One region of the Neorhizobium descurainiae genome, then DNA from elsewhere that is predicted to be linked to it. Evidence: riboswitches for the same ligand, from Rfam matches in the RefSeq annotation. Region 1 holds a riboswitch; each other region holds the start of a gene.
What was found. A riboswitch is a leader RNA that binds a small molecule or an ion and turns the genes downstream of it on or off. The one in region 1 is predicted to bind thiamine pyrophosphate.
Positions count from the first base shown of each region.

Region 2: linked by a shared signal. The riboswitch ahead of ACMGE0_RS00985 (ABC transporter permease) and the one ahead of thiM (hydroxyethylthiazole kinase) in region 1 are both predicted to bind thiamine pyrophosphate.
Region 3: linked by a shared signal. The riboswitch ahead of thiB (thiamine ABC transporter substrate binding subunit) and the one ahead of thiM (hydroxyethylthiazole kinase) in region 1 are both predicted to bind thiamine pyrophosphate.

Region 1 is NZ_JBLFFK010000009.1:82,334-85,591, reverse strand. Features, by position in the region: gene thiE (thiamine phosphate synthase) at 1-371, opposite strand, end outside; gene thiM (hydroxyethylthiazole kinase) at 368-1,171, opposite strand; TPP riboswitch at 1,213-1,309, opposite strand; gene ACMGE0_RS17115 (heavy metal translocating P-type ATPase) at 1,420-3,258, shown strand, end outside.
Region 2 is NZ_JBLFFK010000001.1:207,610-210,867, forward strand. Features, by position in the region: gene ACMGE0_RS00980 (IucA/IucC family protein) at 1-633, opposite strand, end outside; TPP riboswitch at 1,091-1,193, shown strand; gene ACMGE0_RS00985 (ABC transporter permease) at 1,326-2,108, shown strand; gene ACMGE0_RS00990 (ABC transporter substrate-binding protein) at 2,105-3,049, shown strand; gene ACMGE0_RS00995 (lactonase family protein) at 3,231-3,258, shown strand, end outside.
Region 3 is NZ_JBLFFK010000004.1:248,777-252,034, forward strand. Features, by position in the region: gene ACMGE0_RS10225 (ABC-F family ATP-binding cassette domain-containing protein) at 1-1,135, shown strand, start outside; gene ACMGE0_RS10230 (response regulator) at 1,294-1,746, shown strand; TPP riboswitch at 1,833-1,935, shown strand; gene thiB (thiamine ABC transporter substrate binding subunit) at 1,959-2,984, shown strand; gene thiP (thiamine/thiamine pyrophosphate ABC transporter permease ThiP) at 2,995-3,258, shown strand, end outside.

The DNA.
Region 1 (3,258 bases):
ATCACCGACGGGTCCACCCGCCGCGCCAGCTCTTCCGTTTCGACGGAGAGGCCGAGGATCATGTCGCGGCCGATGCGTTGTCGTGCCATCACCGCGACCATGTCGCTCTGGCCGACATGCACGCCGTCGGCCTCGATGGCGATTGCAGCGTCCACATCGTCGTTGACGATCAGCGGCACGCCGGTGCCGCGGAGCGCCGCCTTCAAGGCGCGGCCTGTCTCGATCATCTGCGCTATGTCGGCATGCTTGTCGCGGAGCTGCACGATCGTGGCGCCGCCTTCGACGGCGAGCCTGGCGGTTTCCACCATGCCGATCCCACTGCAGAGATCGGGATCGAGGACGAGATAGACGGAAAGGTCGAAGGTCTTCATGCAGCGGTGATCCTTGCCTTGGCGTCGAGCGTCTCGCCGGTCAGCGCCGCGAGATGGTCGAGGAAGAGAGGGGAGAAGGAGCCGGGGCCGGCGGCCGCTAGGGCGGCTTCCTCGCCAGCGACAGCGAACATCGCGAGCGCCGCGACCGTCGCCTCGAAGGGTCTGTCCGGGGCAGTCGCGGCGAAGGCGCCCGTGAGGCAGGTCAGCGAGCAGCCGAGCGCGGTGACGCGCGGCATCAGGGCCGAACCGCCCATGATGCGCGCCGAACGGTGGCCATCGGTGACGAAATCCACTTCGCCGGTGACGGCGACGATCGTGCCGTTCTGCTGAGCAAGGGCGACCGCCGCACCTTCCGCCGCATAGGTCGGGTCGCCGCTGTCCACGCCATGGCCGCTCGACCGGCTGCCGGCGAGCGCGATGATTTCGGAGGCGTTGCCGCGGATGATGGTAGGCCTCAATTCGAGGAGCTCGGCGGCGGCGGCGCGCCGATAACCGGTGGCGAAATGCGCGACCGGATCGAGCACCCAGGGCCTGCGGGCCTCGGTCGCGGCCTTCGCGGCCTCCTTCATGCCGGCCAGAAAATCCGGCGAGAGCGTGCCGATATTGATGGTGAGTGCCGCGGCGATGCGGGTAAATTCTCCGGCTTCCTCCCTCGTATGCACCATGGCGGGGGAGGCGCCGGCCGCCAGCATCACGTTCGCCGCGATGTTCATCGCCACGAAATTGGTGATGTTCTGCACGAGCGGGTTTTTCGCACGCATCGCCGTCAGCAATTGGCCGGAAGTCTCTATCGTCTGCATTTTCGCCTCGTTCGGCGGGGCAGACGCAGGGGCGTATCTGTTCGAAGGCCCGGACGACTCCCTCCGCCAGCATGATCTGGTTCAGGTTCAAAGGGTGCTTCTCAGCCCGGCTTTCGTCGGACGCCCCTGTCTGAGACTAGGCTTACAGCAAAGGTCATCGCTGCCGCCAGCAAATTTTTGAAAAAAGCTCTTGAAGCTAGAGCGGCTAGAGGTTGTAGGGAAATGTCTCGACCCGGAAGGAAGAGACGATGACAGCGACAAATCAGGCTCGGTACAAGGTTGGCGGCATGGATTGCGCGAGCTGCGCGACGAAGATCGATACGGCAGTGCGCCGCATGCCGGGCGTCGAGGACGTCTCGGTGTCTGTAGCGTCCAGCACGATGACGGTCAGCCATGACGGCACCAGCGATCTCGGTGCGATCGAGAAGAAAGTTGTTGGGCTGGGATATTCGCTGAGGGCGCTGGGGAAGAAGGCGCCTGCGGGCGACGCCGGCCACATGCACGACCGTCATCCTCATGACCACGACGGCGGGCACGATCATGGGGATGATCATTCCGCCCACCCCGAAAAAGGAGAAGGCCTGCACGGCCACGATCACGGGCCGATGGAAGGGCCGTGGTGGAAGAACGCCAAGGGGCGTCTGACTATTCTCGTCGGTTTGGCGCTGGCTGTTGCCTATGGGATCGGCCATCTGATCCCGGCTTATGATACCTATATCTTCACGGCTGCGATGCTGATCGGCCTCATTCCGATTGCCCGCCGGGCGATCATGGCAGCGCTCGCCGGGACGCCGTTCTCGATCGAGATGCTGATGACGATCGCCGCGGTCGGAGCGGTGATCATCAACGCGTCGGAGGAGGCTGCGGCCGTCGTCTTCCTCTTCCTTGTCGGCGAGCTGTTGGAAGGTGTGGCGGCCGGGCGGGCGCGTCAGAGCATCCGGGGCCTGACGGCGCTGGTGCCGAAGAACGCGCTCCTGGAAGTGAACGGCCGGACCGACGAGGTGCCGGCTGCAAGTCTTCGCGTCGGCTCGATCATCCTTGTCAGGCCCGGCGACCGGATTTCAGCCGACGGCGTCATCGTCGCCGGCGAAAGCACGGTGGACGAAGCGCCGGTAACGGGCGAAAGCACGCCTGTTGTCAAGGGGGTGGAGGACACGGTGTTTGCCGGCACGATCAACGGCGATGCGGCGCTTCGCGTGCGGGTCACGGCCGCCGCCGAAGACAACACGATCGCCCGCGTCGTGCGGCTTGTCGAGGAGGCGCAGGAGAAGAAGGCGCCGACTGAACGCTTCATCGACCGTTTCTCACGCTATTACACGCCGGGCGTCGTGGTCGTCGCGTCGCTTGTCGCCATCCTGCCGCCCCTCATCGCCGGCGCGAATTGGAACGAATGGATCTACAAGGGTCTCGCGATCCTCTTGATCGGCTGCCCCTGCGCGCTGGTCATCTCGACGCCTGCGGCGATCGCCGCCTCCCTTTCGTCGGGCGCCCGGCGTGGCCTTTTGATGAAGGGAGGCGCTGTGCTGGAAACCCTCGGCAGGTTGACGGTCGTGGCATTCGATAAGACAGGCACGCTGACCTCCGGCAAGCCGCAGGTGACGGATATCCTCGCTTTCAGTCGCAATGCCGAAGACGTGCTGCGCTATGCCGCAGCACTTGAGACCGGCTCCAGCCACCCATTGGCGCAAGCGATCCTTGCAAAGGCTGCAGATGAAGAGGTGGATATCCCAGCGGCGACAGATGCGAAGGCGCTGGGTGGCAAAGGTGTCACAGCGACCATCGAGGGCATGGACGTGTTTCTCGGCTCGCCAAAGGCTGCGGCCGAGCGGGTCTCCCTGCCGATGGCGCACTCGCGGCGGATCACCGGCCTCAACGACGAGGGCAAGACGGTCTCTATTCTGATTGTCGGCGGCGCACTTGCCGGGGCTATCGCCATGCGCGACGAACCGCGAGCCGACGCCAAGGCGGGTCTCAAGGCATTGGCCGATGCGGGCGTGAAGACCGTGATGCTGACCGGCGACAACGCCCGCACGGCTACGGCGATCGGAAAGCAACTCGGCATCGAGGTACGCGCCGAACTGATGCCG
Region 2 (3,258 bases), on a different contig from region 1:
CGACCGGATGATCTCCTGCACGTCAGTCCCGCGCGCCGAAGCCTGGCGCACATGGCTTTTCCTTGCGGCAAAGTAATGGAGCCTGAATTGGCCGCGCAGTTCCGGCGCATACCGTTCCTGCTGCCAGAACGTCATGCCCTGCCGGCTTTTCGGCGTCGGATGCTGCCAATGGCCGAAGACGAGCGACTGCTCCGCCTCGATGAAATGTCCTTCGTCCTGCGGGATGGGAGAGGCTTTCTCGATATAGAGCGCCATCTGCTGGTAGCTGTCGAGAACGCGCATCAGAAGCTCGAGCTCGAACGTGCGCAGGGCATCGGTCCGGCCGTCTTCCATCTGCCGGTAGGCCTCATGGATGAGGAGGTGGAGGGCCGACATCGGCTCGGCCTGCCGCCAGGCGGCATCGGAGACCGCCCGCAGCCACAGCCTGCCGAAATGCTGCGGCCCGCAAAGGGAGGAGGAGAGGATTTCCACCCGCAGCAGCGTCTGCTGCCGCGGCAGGGACCATTCGATGCATTCGACCGATCCGGCAGGAATTCGATGCACGACCGGCGTGCCGGGATTGACCTCCCGCAGGTAGCAGTTTGCAAAACTCTGGAACGTGGCAGCTTCGGCGGCTTGCCTGGACGATTGCATGATCTCCATCCCCGGCACGCGATACAAAGGATCGCGCAATTGCTCGTCTGTTTCGGCTTCGATGACGGAGAGCGGTCGTAACCTTCCCGCTCACCATCGGTACCGGCACGTCTGTGCCGCTGATCGGGTTGGGCTCTAGGTGACCGGTTTCGGTGAGAAGGATTTTCGATCGGCGAAAGGCACGAACATTGCCTCGCGCGGCGGCAAATGGAGTTGATGTCTCATGGAAGCGAACTCGTCTTAACCCGTCTATGTCGTCCTGGATGCGCTCCGAAGCCAAAGACGACGAGCTCGCGATCTTTTTTCATCACATTCGAATTTTGCCGAAATTTTCCATCCGGCCTCGGAGAAGGCGCATATCCGCCGGGCAATCTCTCCTTTTGGCGCGCGGGTGAATGGCCGGGCGGCCCTTCCGGCTCGTACCCATTGACAGGTTCTCGGAAAACCGACAGTTTCGGGGAATTCCGAGGGGGGCATCCTACGATGCTGAGATGGCGGTGAGCCGGACCCTTGAACCTGATCCGGGTCATGCCGGCGTAGGAACGGAAACAGACGTCACCAGACGGCACTTTCTCTTCTCCGCTTCACCTGGATCTCCGTGATTGGCACATCTGGAGATCGACCGATGACACATATGCATCTTTCCCCCGTCGGACATTCGCCGGCCGCCAGCAGCCGCGCCTGACAAACCCATGCGCGCCTCCCATGCGGCCGTCGGGCTTGCCGTGCTCCTTGCCCTCTGGCAGGCCGGCGTCTCGGTCTTCTCTCCGCCCCGTTACATCCTGCCGTCGCCGGTTGCGGTGGTCTCCGCACTCCTGCGCCAGCCGGGCTTCCTGCTGGAAAACAGCGCCGTCACGCTGACGGAGATCGCGCTGGGGCTCGCGATCGGCTCCGTGCTCGGCATCGCCATCGCCTTCGGCGTGGCGGCGCTGCCGCGGCTGGGCCGTCTCGTCTGGCCGATGGTCCTCGTCGTCCAGGCATTTCCCGTCTTCGTGCTGGCGCCGATCCTCGTTCTCTGGCTCGGCTTCGGCCTCGCCTCGAAGGTGGCGATGACGACCATCATCATCTTCTTTCCCGTCGCCTCCGCGTTTGCGGACGGCCTGCGCCGCACCGACCGGGAAATCCTCGACGCCGTCTCGCTGGAGGGCGCGACGCACTGGCAGACGCTGGTGCGGGTGCGCGTGCCGCTGGCGATCCCCCATCTCGTATCCGGCCTCCGGGTCGCCGCGCCGCTGGCGCCGCTCGGCGCCGTCGTCGGCGAGTGGGTCGGGGCCTCCGGCGGCCTCGGCTTCGTGATGGTCCAGGCCAATGCCCGCATGCAGACCGATACCGTATTCGCGGCAATGACGGTGCTTGCCGGCCTCACACTCGTTCTCAGGCTTCTCGTCGACCGGCTGACGGCGAACCTCGCCCCATGGGCCAGCGAAGCCGATCCCGTGTCCCCGTTCACATCAAGGAGTAACTCCCCATCATGATCCGCATCCTTTTCGCCTCCTTCATCGCGCTCGCGGGCGCGCTTGCGCCCGTTCCGTCGCAGGCGACCGACAAGCTCACCGTGCTTCTGGAATGGTTCGTCAATCCGGACCATGCGCCGATGGTGATCGCCCGGGAGCAGGGGCTGTTTGCCGCAGCCGGGCTCGACGTCGAACTCGTGCCGCCTTCCGATCCCTCCGCCGTGCCGCGCCTCGTCTCCGCCGGCCAGGCGGATATCGGCGTCCATTACCAGCCCAATCTCTATCTCGATCACGAAGCAGGCCTGCCGCTCGTCCGCTTCGGCACGCTCGTCGAGACGCCGCTCAACACCGTGACCGTGCTGGCGGACGGACCGATCAGGAGCCTCAAGGACTTGAAGGGCAAGAAGGTCGGTTTCTCGGTCACCGGCTTCGAGGACGCCATGCTGAAGCGGATGCTGGCCTCCGAAGGTCTGAGCAACGACGACGTGGAACTGATCAACGTCAATTTCTCGCTCTCTCCCTCGCTGATCGGCGGCAAGGTGGATGCGACGCTTGGCGGATTCCGCAATTTCGAGCTGACGCAGATGAAGCTGGAAGGCCATCAGGGGCGCGCCTTCTTCCCGGAAGAGCACGGCGTTCCGGCCTATGACGAGCTGATCTTCGTCACCCGCCGCGACCTTGCGGAAGACAGCAGGTTGCCGCGGTTCCTGGCGACCGTGGAACAGGCTTCGATCTTCATCACCAACCATCCGCAGGAGGCGTGGCAGCTTTTCATCAAGGCCTATCCCAACCTCGACGACGAACTGAACCGCACGGCCTTCTTCGATACGCTGCCACGCTTCGCCAAGCGCCCGGCCGCCCTCGATCGAGCGCGCTACGCCCGCTTCGGCGCGTTCATGCAGGAGATGGGGCTGATCAAGACCGCGCCGTCCCCGGAGGAGATCGCCATCGAAATCCATTGAGCGGAATGGCGAATGACAATGTGCGAGGCGGCGCGGTTCGCCTCGCATACCGGCAGCAGACATGCATTCTTTATTGTTCTGGATTGCCTATCACAGAGGCTGAACTTCCGATTGGACGCCAATCAGCATCGCCGACATCCTTGCGCTCGTGCAAACGTCGAACACGGGCCGCAAGATGAAGATGACCAAGACATTTACCCTTTCCGCAA
Region 3 (3,258 bases), on a different contig from region 1:
GGAACATTGGCTGCGCTACGGCGTCACCGCGCGACGCAAGCGCAACATGCGCCGTCTCGGCGAATTGCAGACCATGCGCACCAATTATCGGGGCCACAAGGGGCCGCAGGGTACGGTGCGGGCCGAGATCACCGAAGGCCGCGAATCCGGCAAGCTGGTGATCGAAGCCGAAAACATCAGCAAGGCCTACGATCGCCCGATCGTCGCTCCCCTCTCGATCCGCGTCCACCGCGGCGACCGGATCGGCCTCGTCGGCCCGAACGGCGCCGGCAAGACGACGCTTCTGAAGATGCTGACGGGTCAGCTCGCGCCGGACAGCGGCACGGTGAAGCTCGGCACCAATCTGGAGATCGCGACACTCGATCAGAAGCGGGAGGACCTGAACCCGGAAGACACGCTCTCCCATTATCTCACGGACGGCCGAGGCGAGACGCTGCTTGTCAACGGCGAGCAGCGGCATGTGGCAGGCTACATGAAGGATTTCCTGTTCCAGCCGGAGCAGATCCGCACCCCGATCAGGAATCTGTCGGGCGGCGAGCGCGCCCGGCTGATGCTCGCCCGCATCATGGCCAGACCCTCGAACCTGCTGATCCTCGACGAACCGACGAACGACCTCGACATCGAGACGCTCGACCTCTTGCAGGAGATCGTCGCGGCCTACAACGGAACCGTCATCCTCGTCAGCCACGACCGCGATTTTCTCGACCGTACCGTGACCTCCACGATCGCGCCTGTCAATCCGGAGGCGCCCGACGGCCACTGGATCGAATATGCCGGCGGCTACACGGACATGCTCGCCCAGCGGAAAGGCGCGCAGGAGGAAAGACGCAGGGCAGAGAAAGCCGAAAAGCCGAAGACAGAGGCCGCAGCTCCTGCTGCAGAAGCGGCGAAGACCAAAGGAAAACTCTCCTACAAGCAGAAATTCGCGCTCGAAACCCTGCCGAAGGAAATGGCCAAGGCTGAAGCGGAAATCGCCGCGCGCGAGAAGAAGATGGCGGATCCCCACCTCTTCTCCAAGGACCCCGCCGCCTTCAACAAGCTCGCGGCGGAAATGGAGAAACTGCGGGAAAGCCTGACGAAGATGGAAGAGGAATGGCTCGAGCTTGAAATGCTGCGCGAAGAGCTGGAAGGCTGAGTTAACGGATTGTTATCTATAACAACCGTTTAGAGCACGAGATCTGTCGCAAAACGGAACATTCCCGCGCACTCCCCGTTCGACCCGCATTCGTGGGCCGAACGCCGGCTGGTGTCATCGGCCCGAATTGGGAACCGGAAACCGTATGGGGACATCCAATGCTGACAAAAGTACCGCGTCGTCGGCTGCCCAGGGAAGCAATGAATCAACAGGTCCTGATCGTCGAGGACGAGTTTCTGATCGCCCTCGATATCGCCGAAACCGTTGAGCACATGGGGTTGAAGGTGGCGGGTTTTGCCAATGCCCGCAAGCACGCTTTGGAATTGGCGTCACGCGCGGACATCGCCATCATCGACGTCAATCTTGCAGACGGCAGAACCGGACCGGCTATCGGCCGGCAACTCGCCGAGCAATATGGCGTAACCGTGATCTTCATGACCGGAAATCCCGAAGACATCGAAGACGGCGAGAAGGGCTTTCTCGGCGTTCTGACAAAGCCGGTTCCGCCCAAGGTGCTCGAACAATCGATAGACTATGCGATCGCGGACCGTTTGGGCGCCATGGCTATCGTCCCACGCGAGCTCAAGGTCTTCCGGCGGAACTCGGGTTGAGCGATGTCGCCCCCTGTGGGACATGAGCGCCGCCTGACCGCGACGCGCAACCCCTTGCCAGTCAATCGCGCCGCCGCTACATCTGATCTGCTCTAACGGGGTGCCGCGCCAAACGCGGCTGAGAGGCTTTGCCAACCCGCGGAACCTGATCCGGTTAACACCGGCGGAGGGATTAGACGGCTCATGATCAGCGCCTATTCCTCTTATCGTAAATAAAGGAGGCGCTGATGCGCAGGATCGTTCTTTCGATATTCGCGGCCGCAGCCGGCTTTTTTCCCTCCGTATCCGTTCACGCTCAGGAAAAGACGCTGACCGTCTATACCTATGAGAGCTTCGTTTCCGACTGGGGTCCGGGTCCCAGGGTCAAGGAAGCTTTCGAAAAGACCTGTGCCTGCAAGCTCAATTTCGTCGGCGTCGCCGACGGTGTGGCACTTCTCACGCGCCTCAAGCTGGAAGGCCAAAGCACGGATGCCGACATCGCGCTCGGCCTCGACACCAACCTGATCTCGGAAGCGAAAGCGACCGGTCTTTTCGAACCGCACGGGCTCGACACCTCCGCGGTCAAAGTTCCGGGCAACTATAGCGACGACACCTTCATCCCGTACGACTACGGGCATTTCGCCGTGGTTTACGATACCGAGGTCATGAAGAACCCGCCGAAGAGCCTGAAGGAGCTCGTGGAAGGCGATCCTGCGCAGAAGATCGCCATCGAAGATCCGCGCACCTCGACCCCGGGCCTCGGCCTGCTGCTCTGGATGAAGTCCGTCTATGGCGACCAGGCACCGGAAGCCTGGGCGAAACTCAGGAACCGCGTGCTGACGGTGACGCCCGGCTGGTCGGAAGCCTATGGCCTCTTCACCAAGGGCGAAGTGCCGATGGTCTTCTCCTATACGACCTCTCCCGCCTACCATATGGTCGAGGAAAAGACCGACCGTTATCAGGCAGCATCCTTCTCGGAAGGCCACTACATCCAGATCGAGGTGGGCGGCATGCTCAAGCAGTCCGCCGACAAGGATCTCGCAAGGCAGTTCCTGAAGTTCATGATCTCCCCCGAATTCCAGGATGTTATTCCGACCACCAACTGGATGATGCCTGCCGCCGAAACATCCGAACCGCTACCGGCGGCTTTCGGCAAACTGGTGCAGCCCAAGAAGACCTTCCTGATGGGTTCGGATGAAGTGGCCAGGAACCGGCAGGCCTGGATCGACGAATGGCTCACCGCCATGAGCATGAACTAAGGTCTCGATTTTGCTGACGCACGCCGAGCGGAAACGGGGAATTGCCTGGGGCCTGATGAGCCTCTTCGGCATCACCCTTTTCGTCGGCGCGCCGATCATAGCCCTGCTTTCCTGGGACATGGAGACTGCCCAGACGCGGCTCTTCACAGCCTATACCTGGCGCATCCTGCGCTTCACCCTGTGGCAGGCTGCGCTTTCGACAGCATTGTCGGTCGCTTTCGCAATTCCCGTGGCCCTGGCGCTTGCCCGCCGTCCGCGCTTTCCGGGACGGCTG